3 regions of the Marinilactibacillus sp. GCM10026970 genome follow, and region 3 is predicted to be linked to each of the others. Evidence: predicted binding sites of a transcription regulator. Region 3 holds the regulator's gene; each other region holds the start of a gene.
What was found. Region 3 encodes Rex, which represses fermentation and respiration genes when NADH is low (regulators of the CRP and FNR family bind a similar motif). Its sites were predicted from a motif close to TTGTGAANTANTTCACAA; they were not measured.
Positions count from the first base shown of each region.

Region 1: the regulator Rex is predicted to act here: its motif matches at 2,168-2,185, upstream of adhE (bifunctional acetaldehyde-CoA/alcohol dehydrogenase).
Region 2: the regulator Rex is predicted to act here: its motif matches at 4,142-4,159, upstream of pdhA (pyruvate dehydrogenase (acetyl-transferring) E1 component subunit alpha).

Region 1 covers NZ_JBHSUL010000017.1:59,962-65,939, reverse strand. The annotation lists gene adhE (bifunctional acetaldehyde-CoA/alcohol dehydrogenase) at 1-2,000, opposite strand, end outside; gene pflB (formate C-acetyltransferase) at 2,309-4,570, shown strand; gene pflA (pyruvate formate-lyase-activating protein) at 4,600-5,346, shown strand; gene ACFP65_RS05850 (manganese-dependent inorganic pyrophosphatase) at 5,496-5,978, shown strand, end outside.
Region 2 covers NZ_JBHSUL010000033.1:7,569-13,546, forward strand. The annotation lists gene lpdA (dihydrolipoyl dehydrogenase) at 1-28, opposite strand, end outside; gene ACFP65_RS10325 (2-oxo acid dehydrogenase subunit E2) at 41-1,708, opposite strand; gene ACFP65_RS10330 (alpha-ketoacid dehydrogenase subunit beta) at 1,882-2,859, opposite strand; gene pdhA (pyruvate dehydrogenase (acetyl-transferring) E1 component subunit alpha) at 2,862-3,968, opposite strand; gene def (peptide deformylase) at 4,454-5,026, shown strand; gene ACFP65_RS10345 (DUF1576 domain-containing protein) at 5,105-5,978, opposite strand, start outside.
Region 3 covers NZ_JBHSUL010000021.1:261-6,238, forward strand. The annotation lists gene ACFP65_RS06290 (Lrp/AsnC family transcriptional regulator) at 1-306, opposite strand, end outside; gene ACFP65_RS06295 (ABC-F family ATP-binding cassette domain-containing protein) at 572-2,530, opposite strand; gene ACFP65_RS06300 (redox-sensing transcriptional repressor Rex) at 2,934-3,632, shown strand; gene ACFP65_RS06305 (DUF4305 domain-containing protein) at 3,693-3,896, opposite strand; gene ACFP65_RS06310 (CPBP family intramembrane glutamic endopeptidase) at 3,925-4,581, opposite strand; gene groES (co-chaperone GroES) at 4,809-5,093, shown strand; gene groL (chaperonin GroEL) at 5,196-5,978, shown strand, end outside.

The sequences.
Region 1 (5,978 bases), on a different contig from region 3:
ATCGCGTGCGTTAAGACATCCATTCCAGTATCTGCAGTTACGACTTTTGGAACACTCATAACAAATTGTGAGTCAATGATTGCCACATCAGGGGTTAGCTCGTAATCTGCTAGCGGATACTTGATATTGTTTTCATTGTCCGTAATGACTGCGAAAGAAGTGACCTCAGATCCTGTACCAGAAGTTGTTGGAATCGCAACAAATTTTGCTTTTCCACCCAGTTTTGGATATTTATAGACACGTTTCCTAATATCCAGGAATTTTTGTTTCAAGCCGTTGAAGTCAGTGTCTGGGTGTTCGTAAAAAAGCCACATGCCTTTAGCAGCGTCCATAGGTGATCCTCCACCTAATGCAATGACGACATCCGGTTGGAATGCGCGCATAGCTTCTGCACCACGAAGAACCGTTTCTTTAGATGGATCTGGTTCGACATCAGAAAACACTTCGCAGTGAACATAGTCAGGACGTTTTCTTAAATTGTAAAGAACTTTATCTACGTAGCCTAGTTCAACCATCATTGGGTCTGTTACAATAAAAGCTCTTTTGATCTCTGGCATTTTAGACAAATACTGGACAGAATTTTTTTCAAAGTAAATTTTAGGTGGTAATTTGAACCACTGCATATTATTGTTTCGATTCGCACGTTTTTTGATATTGATCAAATGCATTATCCCCACGTTTGTAGAAACAGAGTTCCCACCATAAGAACCACAACCCAGTGTGAGTGAGGGAAGGTAAGCGTTATAGATGTCTCCAATCGCCCCTTGAGAAGAAGGAGCATTAACAATCAGACGGCCAGCTTTCATTCTTCTTTCAAACTGTTCAATCACTGTTTCATCCAGAGAGTGAAGAACAGCTGAGTGTCCCAAACCACCATATGCCAGCATTTCTTCAGCTTTTTTAAGTCCTTCTTCTGTACTATTCACTTTATATGCTGCAAGAACAGGACTAAGTTTTTCTCTAGATAATGGATACTTTTTGCCCACACCTTGTAGTTCGGCAATCAGTATTTTCGTATCTTCTGGAACAAAAACGCCCGCTAGTTTAGCTATGTCATAAGCAGATCTTCCAACCACAACGGCATTTAAGCCACCGTCTTCTGTAACCATAAAGGTTTCAATTGTTTGTCTTTCTTCATTGGATAAGAAGTAGCAATTGTTTTCAGTCATTAACGTTTTAACTTCCGTATAAATTTCTTTATCGATGATAACCGCTTGTTCTGAAGCACAAATCATACCGTTATCAAAAGTTTTTGAGAGAATCAAATCATTAACGGACCTTTTGATATTAGCAGTTTTTTCAATATAACAAGGAACGTTTCCAGCGCCAACTCCTAAGGCTGGTTTTCCTGAACTGTAAGCTGATTTGACCATTTCAGGACCACCTGTAGCTAGAATCGTTGCGACGCCATTATGTTTCATTAATGTCTGTGTTGCTTCCACAGAAGGTGTGTTGACCCATTGTATACAATGCTCAGGAGCACCAGCTTTTACGGCAGCTTCATAAACGGTTTTAGCTGCAGCCACACTGGAACGTTGTGCAGAAGGGTGGAAAGCAAAAATAATCGGGTTTCCTGTTTTGATTGAGATGAGTGATTTAAACATTGTAGTAGAAGTCGGGTTGGTAACCGGTGTTACTCCTGCAATTACGCCAATTGGTTCTGCAATAGAAACCGTACCTTCATGTTTATTTTCTTCAATAATACCAATTGTCCGATCATTTTTAATGCTATGATAAACATATTCTGTTGCAAATAAATTTTTGATGATCTTATCTTCATAGACACCACGTTGAGTTTCTTCAATCGCCATTTTAGCCAAAGACATATGATTGTTTAAACCTGCTAGGGCCATTTGTTTAACAATTTCGTTGATCTGTTCTTGATCGAGCTGAGATAGAGATACGAGTGCTTGTTGAGCATTGTCCACCAACACATCAATCGTACTTTCGACAGTAGGTGTGGGCATTTCTGTTTGTTTGACGGAAACTAATTGAACCATAATTAAAACCTCCATATTTTATGTGAAATTGTGAGCAATAACCGTTAAAAAAAACGCTTTACTTTCCTCTACGTAATTAAGTTTACAGGATCTAGTAAAGTACAGCTTGTTTACAAACTGACTATAGCATATCAATAACAGTAATGGTCAACTAAATTGTGTCTATTTTGTGAATAAAAACACAATAAAAGAATTGGTTCGATTTCCTATTTGAAAAAATAAAAAAATAGTTCAATTATTCACTTGTTAGAAAGATTTAATTGTGATATATTGAGCTTGAAAAAATAGAATATAAAGGAGTCAATATAATGGAAAAACAGGAAGTAGAATCAAAAGGATTTGATCAATTTTGGAAGGGCTTTAAAGGAAATAGTTGGAAAGAAGCTGTTGATGTTAGAGCGTTCATTCAAATGAACTATCTTCCTTACGACGGAGATGACTCATTTCTAGAAGACGCTACTGAAGATACAAAAGCGTTATGGGCTCAAGTAATGGATTTAAATAAACAAGAACTAGAAGCTGGTGGCATGTTAGATATGGACACTGAGGTCGTATCAACCATTACCTCTCACGGTCCAGGGTATTTAGCAAAAGAAAAAGAACAAATCGTTGGATTTCAAACAGAAAAACCTTTTAAACGATCTTTACAACCGTTTGGTGGCATCCGAATGATGGAACAGGCAGCGGAATCTTATGGATTCGAAGTGGATCCAATGCTGTCACATGTCTTTAGAAACTGGACAAAAACACATAATCAAGGTGTATTTGATGCCTATACTCCTGAAATTAAGAATGCCAGAAGAACGGGTGTCATTACGGGATTGCCAGATGCATATGGTCGAGGACGTATTATTGGAGATTATAGACGTGTCGCTTTATATGGCGTCGACTTTTTGATCAGACAAAAAGAAAATGATCGATTAAATTGTGGAAACGGTATGATGAGCGAAAAAGTCATTCGTCAGCGAGAAGAGCTCAGTGACCAGATTAGAGCCTTAGTAGAGTTAAAAGAACTTGGAAATATTTATGGATTTGATTTATCCATACCTGCTCGAAACACAAAAGAAGCTTTCCAATGGCTATACTTAGGCTATTTAGCAGCAATCAAAGAACAAAACGGTGCTGCCATGTCATTAGGGAGAACGTCAACTTTCTTGGATATTTATATTGAAAGAGACTTGAAAGCTGGTTTAATGACCGAAAAAGAAGTTCAAGAACTAGTAGATCACTTTGTTATGAAACTGAGATTAGTGAAATTTTCTCGAACACCAGAGTACAACGAACTATTTTCAGGAGATCCTACTTGGGTAACCGAGTCTATTGGAGGAGTAGGAATAGATGGTCGCCATATGGTCACCAAAAACAGCTACCGCTTCTTGCATACTTTAACAAACTTAGGACCAGCTCCAGAACCAAATTTAACCGTCTTATGGTCAACGAGACTACCAAATGCTTTCAAAGAATATTGTGCAAAAGTTTCGATCGAAAGTAGTGCGGTACAGTATGAAAATGATGATATTATGCGCCAAGAGTGGGGAGATGATTATGGTATTGCCTGCTGTGTCTCTGCAATGCCAATTGGAAAACAAATGCAGTTCTTTGGAGCTAGAGCGAACCTCGCTAAAGCATTACTTTATGCCATTAATGGTGGCGTGGACGAAAAAACAAAGACTCAAGTAGGGCCTAAGTATCAGCCGATTACGAGTGAGGTACTGGACTATGATATCGTTCTTGAAAAATATGATGAGATGCTTGAATGGTTGGCTGGGATGTATATCAATACGTTGAACATCATCCATTATATGCATGATAAATACAGCTACGAGCGGATTGAAATGGCCTTACATGATACAGATGTAGCAAGAACAATGGCGACAGGTATCGCTGGTTTTTCTGTTGCAGTAGACTCTCTTTCTGCCATTAAATACGCCAAGGTTAAAACGATTAGAGATGAACAGGGTTTAGTTACGGATTATGAAATTGAAGGAGATTATCCAAAATACGGAAATAATGACGATCTAGTTGATCAAATCGCTATAAATCTTTTGAAAACCTTTATGAGTAAAGTCAAAAAGCATCCAACTTATCGGGATGCCAAACATACAACCTCTATATTGACGATTACTTCAAACGTTGTATACGGTAAAAAGACTGGTAACACACCGGATGGTAGACGAGAAGGCGTTCCTTTTGCTCCAGGCGCTAATCCATTGCACGGTAGAGATTCAAATGGAGCATTAGCGAGTTTGAATTCAGTGGCTAAACTTCCTTATTCAGAATCACTTGATGGAATTTCTAATACCTTTTCAATCGTTCCAAAAGCTCTTGGAAAAGAAGAAGATACTCAACGCAAAAATTTGGCTATGATGCTAGATGGGTATGTTAAAAAAGGCGGACACCATTTGAACGTGAATGCTTTAAATCGCAAAACGTTAGAAGACGCTATGGAGCATCCAGAAGAATACCCGCAACTGACAATAAGAGTTTCAGGTTATGCAGTGAATTTCGTGAAATTGACAAGAGAGCAGCAGTTGGATGTTTTAAGTAGAACATTCCACGAAACGATGTAAGGACATTCAGAGTAAATGGAGGAATGATGATGACAGAATCAGCAGTAGGATACGTACACTCAACAGAAAGTTTTGGATCCGTTGACGGTCCAGGTATTCGTTTCATTATTTTTATGCAAGGATGTCGGATGCGCTGTGAGTTCTGTCATAATCCGGATACTTGGAATATGGGTGGCGGTACACCTTATACAGCAGAAGAAATGATGGTAAAGGCTTTAGATTATAGAGAATACTGGGGAGAAGAAGGTGGCATCACAGTAAGTGGTGGGGAACCACTTTTGCATATTGATTTTTTAATTGAGTTTTTTAAATTAGCTAAAGCAGAAGGCGTTCACGTTTCACTCGACACGTGTGGTCAACCATTCACTTATGACGAACCGTTTTTTAGCCGATTCGAAGAATTAATGGTCTATACAGATCTTGTCTTGATGGATGTAAAGCATATTAATAATGATATTCATAAAAAGTATACGATGCACTCCAATGAAAGTATTTTAAATATGGCCCAGTATTTATCCACACGAGGCATTCCTATGTGGCTCAGACATGTACTGGTTCCAGAACGTTCTGATTACGATGAGCATTTAGAGCAATTAAATCTTTTTATTGAAAAACTTGAAAGTGTAGAAAAGGTAGAAGTGCTTCCTTATCACAGACTTGGTGTTTACAAGTATAAGGAGTTGGGTATTCCTTATAAACTGGAAAATATTGATCCACCGACAGCCGAAAGAGTCGCCAATGCGAATCGGATATTGCAGACACATAAGTATAAGTAATGAACTACTTTAGAGTAGAACGGATCGAACAATCCTCTTAAATGACTTAGGATGTTTCGAATGGTTCTGCTCTTTTACGTTTCAAGATTGAATTTTGACTAAAAATCCTATATTCTTAAAGTATAAATGATTTAAAAGGAGATTTTTAAATGAGTGAAATTTTTGTTTTTGGACATAAAAGTCCTGATACAGACGCTGTAACATCTGCGATCAGCTTCAGTTACTTGCAAAACCAGCTTGGTTTGGATACTAAACCTGTAGCGCTGGGTACTATTACGGACGAAACGTCTTATGCGCTAGATTATTTCAATGTTGATCATCCAAAAGTGGTAACGACCGTTTCAAACGAAGTGAAACAAGTTATGTTAGTAGATCATAATGAAGCGCAACAAAGCGCGGATGATATTGATCAAGTTGAAGTGTTATCTGTGGTAGATCATCATAGAATCGCTAACTTCCAAACAGCGAACCCTCTTTATTACCGTGCAGAGCCAGTGGGGTGTACAAATACAATCATCTTCAAGATGTTCAATGAAAAAAATGTTGAAATTCCAAAAGAGATTGCGGGTCTTATGCTTTCAGCAATCATTTCGGATACTTTATTGCTTAAATCACCTACCTGTACAGAAGAA
Region 2 (5,978 bases), on a different contig from region 3:
ACTCAATTGCGAAATCTCCTACAACCATTTAAATTTCACCTTAGCCTTCCATTAATAATAAATCTGGGTCTGCCAATAATTTTTTCAATTCGTTCATTGCTGCTTGTCCTGTTGCACCATCAATAATACGGTGATCGAATACAAGTGATAATGGAAGCATTGGAGCCGCTACGATTTCACCTTCAGCATTAACAATTGGTTTCTTGAATGAACGTCCAACACCTAAAATTGCCACTTCTGGGTGGTTGATGATTGGTGTAAAGAACTGACCGTTTACAGAACCGATATTAGAGATTGAAATTGATCCATCTGCCATATCGCTTCCTTTAAGTTTTCCTTCTTGTGCTTTAGAAGCTAAATCATTGATTTCGTCAGCGATATCAAATACTGATTTAGTATTCGCATCTGAAACTACTGGTACGTATAGACCTTGTTCTGTATCAGCAGCGATACCAATGTTAAAGTAGTTTTTGTAAACTACTTCGTCAGTAGTATCATCAATTGATGCATTAAGTGCTGGATATTTTTTCATTACTGAAATCAAAGCTTTAACAACATATGGTAAGAACGTTAATTTTGTTCCTCTTTCAGCAGCAATTGCTTTAAATTTCGTACGGTGAGCAATAACTTTAGAGAAGTCTACTTCGTCAAACAATGCAACTGAAGGAATTGTTAACGTGCTGTTAACCATTGCTTTAGCGATTGCTTTACGAGTTGTACTCATTTTCTCACGAGTCTCTTCATCTGAACGTCCAGATTTGAACGGTTTAACATCAGCAGAAACTGATTTAGATGAACCAGAAGATTTAGATGCAGCTGGAGTAGACTGAGTTGCTTCTTCTTTAGAAGATGAAGTTTCTTCAGTCTTCGCAGCAGCAGTAGATCCACCACCTGACACAAATGTATCGATGTCTTCACGAGTTGTGCGTCCGCCTTTACCAGTAGCTTCTACAGCACTGATATCAACATCTTTTTCACGAGCATATTGACGAACAGAAGGCATAGCTAGAACACGTTTATCAGGGTTAGATGTTTTAACGATTTCGCCTGTAGTCGATCCTTCAGCTCCTGCTGGGTCTGTTTTAGCAGTTCCAGCCTCAGTTTTAGAAGTATCTGCTTCTGAAGATTCTTCAGATCCGTGACCTTCTGCGCTGATTTCAACAATTGGATCTCCAACTGCTGCAACAGTACCTGGTTCTACCAAGAATTTTTTGATAGTTCCGTCAACTGGTGATGCTAATTCTTCTACTGATTTATCGTTTTGAATTTCAGCGATTGAATCGCCTTCTTCTACTGTGTCTCCTTCAGAAACTAACCAGCTAACGATCTCGCCTTCTGCCATTCCTTCTCCAACATCTGGAAGTTTGAATGTGAAAGTACCTGTAGATCCATTAGATTCAGTTTTAGCTTCTGCTGGTTTTTCTTCAGCTTTCTCTTCAGCCGGAGCTGCAGCTTCTGCTGATTCGTGACCTTCAGCGTCTATTTCAACAATTGGATCTCCAACTGCTGCAACAGTACCTGGTTCTACCAAGAATTTCTTGATTGTTCCATCAACTGGTGATGCTAATTCTTCTACTGATTTATCGTTTTGAATTTCAGCAATTGAGTCGCCTTCTTCTACTGTGTCTCCTTCAGAAACTAACCAGCTAACGATCTCGCCTTCTGCCATTCCTTCCCCTACATCAGGGAGTTTAAATGTAAAAGCCATTTTTGCGCTCTTCCCTTCTCGTTTATGATTATTCAATCATCTGTTTTCTAACTACGTTGATCAATACATACAACAATAGGAAGAAAAACCAATACAGATGCTCGAGATACTGAACTAGTTTTTCTCCTTTTGTTGATAGATCGATTCTTAAAATACCGATCTTATTGATTTAATTAAAAGTTTACAGCTTCGTTGATTGCTTCAGAAATATCGTCAGCACTTGGTAACCAAGTGTTTTCAGCTTGACCAAATGGATAGATTGTATCAGGTGCAGATACAAATCCGATTGGTGCTTCAAGTGAAAGTACAGAACGTTGAGATACTTCAGAAATTACAGTGTTACCCACGCCAGCTTGACGTTGAGCTTCTTGGACCATAACCATACGACCAGTTTTTTCAACTGATGCTACAACTGTTTCGTAATCGATTGGTGAAACTGTACGTAAATCGATTACTTCTACAGAAACACCATCTTTTTCAAGGTTTTCGGCAGCTTTAAGAGCTTCACGAACCATGTAACCATAAGCTACAACAGTAACGTCTGTTCCTTCTTTAGCAACAGCAGCTTTCCCGATTGGTACAGTATACTGTTCTTCAGGTACTTCATCACGGAATGAACGGTAAAGTTTCATATGCTCAAGGAATACTACAGGATCGTTTTCACGAATAGCTGAAGTTAAAAGTCCTTTTGCATCATAAGGGTTAGAAGGAATAACTACTTTTAATCCAGGAGATTGAGCCATTAGTCCTTCAAGTGAATCAGCATGCATTTCAGGAGTGTGTACCCCTCCACCGAATGGAGAACGTACAACTACTGGCATGTTCATGTTTCCACCCATACGGTAACGTGTACGAGCGATTTGTCCTACAATTGAATCCATTACTTCGAATACGAAACCAAAGAATTGGATTTCCATTACTGGACGGAAGCCTTGTACAGCTAAACCGAATGCCATACCACCGATACCTGACTCAGCAAGAGGCGTATCGTTCACTCTATCTTCACCATGTTTGTCGTAAAGACCTTGAGTCGCACGGAAAACTCCTCCGTTTTTACCAACATCTTCTCCGAAAATCAAGACTTTTTCATCACGAGCTAATTCTTGATCTAAAGCTTCAGTGATTGCTTGAATCATTGTTAGATTCGCCATGCTTATTTACTCTCCTTTGCTTGGTATTTCTCAATCTGTTCAGTAATGTTTTGACCTGGTGCATCAAACATACTTTCTAAGAATTTAGAGATTTTCATTTTTGGAGCTTGATCTGCTTCTTTAGCAGCTTGTTTAACTTCTTCTCTAGTTTTTTCAATCAATTCTTCTTCACGTTCTTCAGTCCATAGACCTTTTTCAGTTAAGAAGTTACGGAAACGGATCAGTGGATCGCGTTGTTCCCAGTAATCGAATGATTCTTGTTCACGGTAACGAGTTGGATCATCCCCAGAAGTTGAGTGTGGTCCGAAACGCGAAGTAATTGTTTCAATAAGAACAGGACCATTACCAGCCGCTGCCCAGTCACGTGCTTGTTTAGAAACAGCGTATACTGCTAACGGATCCATTCCGTCAACTTGGATACCAGGAATACCTGCTGCTGCTGCTTTTTGAGCTAACGCATTTGCTGCAGATTGTTTCTCACGTGGAGTAGAAATCGCGTAGCCATTGTTTTGAATGTAGAATACTACTGGTGCTTTGTAACGTCCGGCAAAGTTCATACCTTCGTAAACATCACCTTGTGAAGAACCACCGTCACCAGTATAAGTGAATGTAACAACATCTTCTTGTCCAGATAGTTTTTGTCCCACTGCATTACCCATTGCCTGGATATATTGTGCACCAATAATGATTTGAGGTGGGATTGCGTTAAGACCTTCTGGATAATTGTTTCCTTCAACATTTCCTCTTGACCATAGGAATGCTTGTGATAGTGGTAAGCCGTGTTGAATTAATTGTGGAACATCACGGTAACCTGGATATAACCAATCTTGTTTCTTGAATGCGAAGTGACTTGCTAATTGAGAAGCTTCTTGTCCCATAGTTGGAGCGTAAAATCCTAAACGTCCTTGACGCGCTAAAGCCATAGAGCGATCGTGTAACACACGTGACCACACCATTCTTTCCATTAATTCTACTAACTCGTCATCTGATAAATCAGGCATAATGTCTTCATTTACAACTTTACCATCTTTATCAAGAATCTGAACCATCGGAAACGAAGCTTCAATTGAACTTAATAGTGCTTCGTAATCAACTGGTTGCTTTGCCATAGACTATACATTCCTCTCTTTTAATTAAACTTTTTATTAGTTGAAACAGCTGAAATCAACTGTATCATTTTTCTCGATTCCTTATTAAATTTACCACGCATCACTCTATATTGCAAGTCATTAACTCTGAGAATATGTCTAAAAACGTTGATAGAACAAGGTTATAAAGACGTTTGTGAAATCAAACACTAGCGGTGTGTTTTTATTCAGCGGCTCTAACCCCCACTAATTAGCGCTATCGATAGTAATACAGTCTTTTAAACTGTTATATAATATTCCTGGATATTCAAGATGTGTTTTTCAAAAGTTTTAATCGCTTTCAATTGTGATTCTTTTCACTATTTCACCCGATGATTGATTCCTTGTCTGTCTAATATTTCAACTACTAAAAGGTCTATTGTGACGTGCATTTCTTTAATAAAACTGTTAAAATGGTGTAGCTAACTCTCTGAGTAGAACAATGTTGAATGAAGGAGTGTATTCAATTGATTACAATGAACGATATTATTAGAGAAGGTCACCCTACTTTACGTAAAATTGCAGAAAAAGTAGATTTCCCTTTGTCAGAAGACATAAAACAGTTAGCTAATGAACTGTTACAGTTTCTGATCAACAGTCAAGACCCTGAAATTGCAGAAGAATATGAATTAAGAGCTGGTGTCGGTATCGCTGCTCCCCAAGTGAATGTTTCCAGTCAATTGCTAGCTGTTTATTTATCATCAGCTGATGAAGAATCAGATGAACCTGAATTTAGTAGAATCATGATCAACCCAAGAATTGTAAGCCACTCAGTTCAACAGACTTGTTTGCCCGATGGCGAAGGTTGTTTATCTGTTGATAGAGAAATCGAAGGTTTTGTACCTAGACATAAACGTATAACTGTTGAATATGTTGATTTGGATGGCGAAAAACATAAAGAACGTTTAAGAGGCTTACCAGCTATTGTGGTTCAGCACGAAATCGATCATTTGAATGGTGTTATGTTCTACGACCGAATTGATCCAGAAAATCCACTTGCTCTTCCAGACGGAATCGACGTCTTAGGATCAGGAGAATAAACTGATCAAAACAAAAAAGCTGAAAATGATGTTTAACAAAACTTTTGAGTAAAGTTAAACACATCATTTTCAGCTTTTTTAATCTTCTTCTGTTCTAATAGATTCTGCTGGATCGACTGGTTCTCTAATTTCTCTGCGCTGCTCTCTATGGTAATGAACAGCTTCTAATAATGGAATCATTAGCGCCGCTACAAATCCGCCGGCAAAACCGTTATTGTAAAGGTTGATTCCACCATGAAGATAACTTGTATTACTAACAACCGTTAAATGTAATCCACCAGCAACCATTCCCATAACTAGTCCGTAGCGACCAGCTATAGGTGCTATTGTTGTTCCAAACAATCCTGCTATGATAACTGAAGTATCACTCATATCGTAATTGTTGAGGTGCCCAATCAATGTAACGCCCAACAAGATAGGGATAACATTTTTAAGATGTTTACCAAACGCACCAAACCCTACTACAGTCAGAATCCCCCCAATGACTGGCCCGTTTAGTTCGCCTCCTAAGGATAATACGAATCCCAAAGCGACAAATCCTAATAGAGACATATTAATCAGTGTAAGGTTGAATCCATTCTTTTTTACAAAGTCTGAGGATAATTGTCCAGAATGCTTCATCATACGACTATACCCATTTAATGACCAAGAATTTAAATAGAGCCCGTACATTAACATGACTGTAAATAATGGGAAAAACAATAGTGACATCGGCACATTGTTTCCTTTGGAGATTAATGAAATTGGTTCAATTACGACTCCAGTAGCTCTAAGGATTGAAGTGAAAATCGTACCGACTACACCACTTGAAAATCCAATATTGTATAAACTAAACCCTTTGGTGAAACCTACAAAATGATGGGCTAATGGCGGCAAAATAAATCCAGCTACAAATCCGGCTGCACTTCCTAGTAGTAAGCCTAACCCCAAAGGCAAGCCGATATTAAATGTA
Region 3 (5,978 bases):
CAGCATTGAAAACTCTCCGGTTACGCAGTTACATTCCAAGACATTAGTGGATTGTTGAATGTATGGATAAAAATCTTCTTTCTGAGTGGGGCTTAAGTCTAAATGAATAAACGCTTGAATATGATAGCCCATTTTTTTCAAGTCTGGGGAAGCAATATATCTTCCAAGAATACCTTCGTTCTCCAAACGGTGGATACGAGCTGAGACAGCTGGAGAAGAAAGATACGTTTCTCCTGCGATTTCTTTTAAAGATGCACGACTGTTTTTTTGAAGTATCTCAACAATTTTCTTATCCATTTGATCCATGTAAAACAAGCCCCTTTTTTAACAACAACTATCATTGAATCATTGTTATGCTGAAATTTTTTAGTTAACTAATTTTTATTATAGCAATTTGATTATATTATACCTTAATCAAAAATTAATGCAATATACTTTTTAGGTATACCAATAGTTATTTAATAGGTTTATGTTTATACTAAACAACGTTAAGTTAGGTATACCTGTTTAGAGTGAATAGAATATGATTTCTGTGGGTATCGTTTCTTTAGAAGGATACCTTTTTCGGTCTTTATTGATAACTTTCGAGTTCGATACTAGCCGTTTCCCATTGTTCCATGAGTGTCTCTTGCTCTGCTTGAAGTTCTTCGTGTTCACTTGAAAATCGTGCCGCCTGATCTGCATCATCATAAATGGCAGGATCACTGAGCTGTTGATGAACCTGTTCCAGTTTTTCTTCATTTACTTGAAGCTTCTGTTCTAGTTCATCTATTAATCGCTCTAAACGACGTGTCTCCCTTTGTTGCTCTTTTTGCTGAGCCCGGTCAGAGCCACTAGATGGCGCAGAAGCGGATGATACAGCAGGATTCGGCTGGTTCGTTTCTACTGTGTTTTTTAGTGCGGATAAAGCTTCGAGTTCTTCTTTCTTTTGAAGATAATAATCGTAATCACCTAAATACAGTGTAAGTCCATCTTGATTGATTTCAAGAACTTTAGTAGCCATACGATTAATAAAGTACCGGTCATGGGAAACAAATAAAAGCGTTCCCTCGAAATCGATCAGTGCGTTTTCCAGAACTTCTTTGGAGTCAATATCCAAGTGGTTAGTGGGTTCATCTAGTATAAGGAAATTGTTTTTTTCCATAGCTAGTTTTGCTAAAGCAACTCGTGCTTTTTCACCACCACTTAAAGAAGAAATGGATTTCTCAACGTCATCTCCAGAAAACAAAAAGCTTCCCAGTAGCGTACGAATAGATTGTTCAGGAATTGTTGGATGTTCATCCCACAGTTCATCTAAAACACGCTTTGTTGAATGAAGCAAGGTTTGTTCTTGATCATAATAGCCAGTATCCACTTTAGTACCAAACTGGATAGAACCAGCTATTTTTGGAATCTGACCAACCAGTGTTTTGAGCAAGGTGGTTTTTCCGACTCCATTTGGACCAACTAAAGCGATCGCATCTGTTTTTCGAATATCTAAATTGATGGATTTAGACAAGGCATGGTCGTTGTATCCTATAATAAGCTCTTCTGTTTGAAGTACAACGCTACCTGATTCTCTTTCAGTATAAAAATTAAAGTTAGCCGATTTTTCGTCATCTTGAGGTTTACCCATTTTATCCATCTTATCTAGCATTTTTCTTCTGGATTGTGCTCGTTTAGTCGTAGAAGCCCGAACAAGATTCCGATTGATAAAGTCTTCAGTCTTCTCGATTTTTTTCTGCTGCTTTTCGTATTCTTTCCACATTTTTTGAATAAGCTCTGCTTTTAGTTTCAAATAATTGGAGTAGTTTCCTGTAAAGTGTTGAACCTTTCCGTTACTCACTTCGTAGATTTCATTGACGACCTTATCTAGAAAATAGCGGTCATGTGAGACAATCAGTAGAGCGCCTGTATAGCTTAAAAGATATTTTTCCAGCCAAGCTAGCGTATCAATGTCCAAATGGTTAGTGGGCTCATCCAAAACTAAGAGATCTTTTTTCTCTAATAGCAATTGGGCAAGCGCTAAGCGTGTTTTTTGACCACCAGATAACTGAGAGATTGGCATTGAAAAGTCTTCTTCATAAAAACGGAAACCATGAAGTACGGAGCGGATTTCACTTTCATAGCCGTATCCATTTTGTTGCTTAAAGGATTCTTGCATGATGTCATAGCGTTTGAGTAGTTCCTGATATTTCTCTTGATCTTCTAGGAGACTAGGATCACTCATTTTAGCTTCTAATTGACGCATTTCTTTTTCGAGTTGAATCACAGATTCAAAAACAGTTAGCATTTCTTCCCATATAGTTCTAGTCGATTCTAGGCCGGTATGTTGATCCAGATAACCGATAGTCAATTCCTTTTTTTTATTCACACGGCCAGCATCGGGCTCTTCTTGTCCAGATATAATGTGTAGTAAAGTCGATTTTCCTGCGCCGTTTCTTCCAACTAGTCCGACTCGGGCAGCTTCCTTGATTTCTAGAGTAACGTCATCGAACAAAATCTCTGCACCAAAGTGACGTGCAACTTTCTGAGTTTGTAATAAAATCATTTAAATTCCTCATTTTGGATTATTAGGTCTTTTTATCTCTATAGACTAAGTGCTTTTCCGTATAAGTGTAGCATATCTAAAGAATGATATACAGGTAACAGAATACGAGAAATTTAAAAATCTTTTTATGTAATCGGTTGCTTAAAATAGTCGAAATATTGAGTCAAATCGTCTATTAAACGGATGTTTTTTCACAAACTACCCAAAAATATTGTTAGCGAGTATAGTTATCCTGGCTACAAACGCTTATTTTATGGTCATATTAACTTTCATTTTCCGTTTTACATGCTATAATAACTAATGAAACATCTCTTACACTTGTGAAATCTGATTCATAAAATAAACTTAAATAGAATTAACCTTTCAATCAGAAAAGACAATTAAACCATAAAGGAGAAAAAGCATGGTAGAAAAGAAGATTCCTAAAGCAACTGCAAGAAGGTTACCCCTTTATTATCGTTATTTACGTTTTCTCCACGAAGCCGGGAAGAGTCGAGTATCCTCAGCAAAATTGAGTGAAGCCGTAAAAGTAGATAGCGCAACAATCAGAAGAGACTTTTCATACTTTGGAGCGTTAGGTAAAAGAGGATATGGATACGACGTCGAAGCACTAATGAATTTTTTCAGCAAAACGCTCAATCAAGATCGCCTGACAAATGTCGCTTTAATTGGCGTTGGGAATCTTGGACAAGCACTATTGAACTATAATTTCAGACGTAGCAATAATACAAGAATTAGTGCGGGCTTTGATGTGAATAAAGAACTGATTGGTACGGTTCATCAGGGCGTACCTGTTTATCATATTGATGAGATGGTAGAACAACTTGATTTACAGCAGATAGATGTTGCGATACTGACGGTCCCTTCAGAAATCGCTCAAGAAATGGCGAACAAATTAGTTGAAGGTGGCGTGAAAGGAATCATGAACTTTACCCCTATTCGAGTAAATGTGCCGGATAACATCCGAGTACATAATGTCGATTTGACTAATGAACTTCAAACATTGATTTATTTCATCAACTATTATCAAGAGTTAGATGAAGCTGAAGATGAAGTCATGATTGATGAAGATACAGGAGAACTTTTCGTCGAAGAAGACTAAAAAGATAAAAAAACTGCAGGCTATTCGTTCAAAAACTTGAACGAGCAGCTTGCAGTTTTTTTAGACTTTATAATTTTTTTTGATTTTATAGTAGACCTGCACTAAACGGCTTCCTTGAACAAAGTCCCGGGTAGCTAGAAAGACAAACAGTATAGGGAAAAAGTCCCAACCGTCTCTTTGAACGGAACTAATTGTTACATAGATCAGTGCGGCAAACATAGCGTATTTCAAGAAAATATAAGTGAGTAGTTGCTTGGTTGTCATCAGAAAATCCTTTCATAAAACGCGTTCTTTATAAGAAAAATTCTACAAGTATAGCGAATGTATTCATTAAACAGTGAGCGATAATGGGTGTCCAGATATTTTTGGTCTTGTAGTATAGCCAAGAAAAGACAAGCCCCATAACGGAATAAACCAAAATCCTACCATCAAAGTGAATCAAAGCGAAGGCTAAAGAACTGATTATTGCGGCGCCAACACCACCGATTTTTCCAACACTTAAACCAAATAAAACTTTTCGAAAAACAAATTCTTCCATGATAGGGCCAGCGATGGAAACAATCACGATGAAATAAGGATAACGCTTGACGATTTCAAGGATTCCCTGGGTATTTTGTGAGGTGATCGGTGTTCCTAAGAAATTCACTTCAATAAGTGTAGCGATATACTGGGAAACAACTGCAATCACGAATCCTACCACTCCCCAGATCATCACTTTAGATTTCTGTAAGCTGAAGGGTTTTTCAAAGAAAAGATCGAATCGTTTTTTTCTATCTAGGAAGATTATAAGCCCAGCACCTAAAATAAATAAAAGGATATTCGACCAAATTCCCCCAGTAGGCTGTAGAGAAGCAGGTAATAACTGACTAGATAAGATCGTTAAGAATTGAATCATAATGTAAATCAATACGATTTGTAGTCCGGTTTTCTTTTTGTTGTCTGTGTCCATGTGACTCATCCTCGCTCTATCATAACGTTCAGTCAAAGCTGACAATACTAGTAACTTAACATAAAAACCAAGCGTATTCCAGATGAGATTTTTAATTGATTTTTTAACATCAAAAGGCTTGCAAGAAATCCTCGTTTTGAATATACTAAGTATTGGAGTTAGCACTCGGACACTTAGAGTGCTAACACGAATCTAATCAACTAAAAAATTATCGGAGGGATAACACCATGTTAAAACCTTTAGGAAATCGTGTTCTTCTAGAAGTCATCAAAGAAGAAGAAAAAACTGTAAGTGGACTTGTTTTACCAGAATCGGCAAAAGAAAAGCCACAGACAGCAAAAGTTGTAGCAGTAGGTAATGGTAAAGTACTGGAAGACGGCAGACGTGCAGAAGTCGATGTTGCTGTTGGAGAAAAGGTTATTTTCGAAAAGTACGCAGGCTCTGAAGTGAAATACGAAGGTAAAGATTACCTAGTGCTTAAAGATACAGACATCATTGCTGTAGTAGAATAGTTTTTCACACTTGTAAAGCATTCGTATCAATAAGGTCAAATCAATTTTACAATATAAAAATAAAAATCGAACAAAAAATTTACTAAGAGGTGAATGGAAACCATGGCTAAAGATATCAAATTTTCTGAAGACGCACGTGCAGCTATGCTACGTGGAGTTGACAAATTAGCAAATACAGTAAAAGTAACATTAGGACCCAAAGGAAGAAACGTTATTTTAGATAAAGCTTTCGGTGCTCCTCAAATCACTAACGACGGTGTAAGAATTGCCAAAGAAATCGAACTTGAAGATCAGTTTGAAAACATGGGTGCTCAATTAGTAGCCGAAGTTGCAAGCAAAACAAATGATATCGCTGGTGACGGTACGACTACAGCAACTGTTTTAACTCAAGCTATCGTAAACGAAGGAATGAAAAACGTGACAGCTGGAGCAAATCCAGTAGGAATCCGTCGCGGAATCGAAATGGCAACAAGAAAAGCTGTTGAAGCACTACATGAAGCTTCTACTAAAGTTGAAGGTAAAGAATCCATCGCTCAGATCGCTGCGATTTCTTCTGGAGACGAAGAAATTGGTCAATTACTAGCAGATGCTATGGAAAAAGTTGGTAGTGATGGCGTCATCACCATCGAAGAATCTCAAGGGATCGAAACAGAACTTGACGTTGTTGAAGGTATGCAATTCGACCGTGGTTACCTTTCTCAATACATGGTAACAGATAATGAGAAAATGGAAGCTAACCTTGAAAATCCATACGTTTTAATTACAGACAAGAAAATTTCTTCTGTTCAAGATATTCTTCCTGTACTTGAAAACATTATGCAACAAAACCGTCCATTACTGATTATTGCGGACGATATTGAAGGAGAAGCATTGCCTACTTTAGTA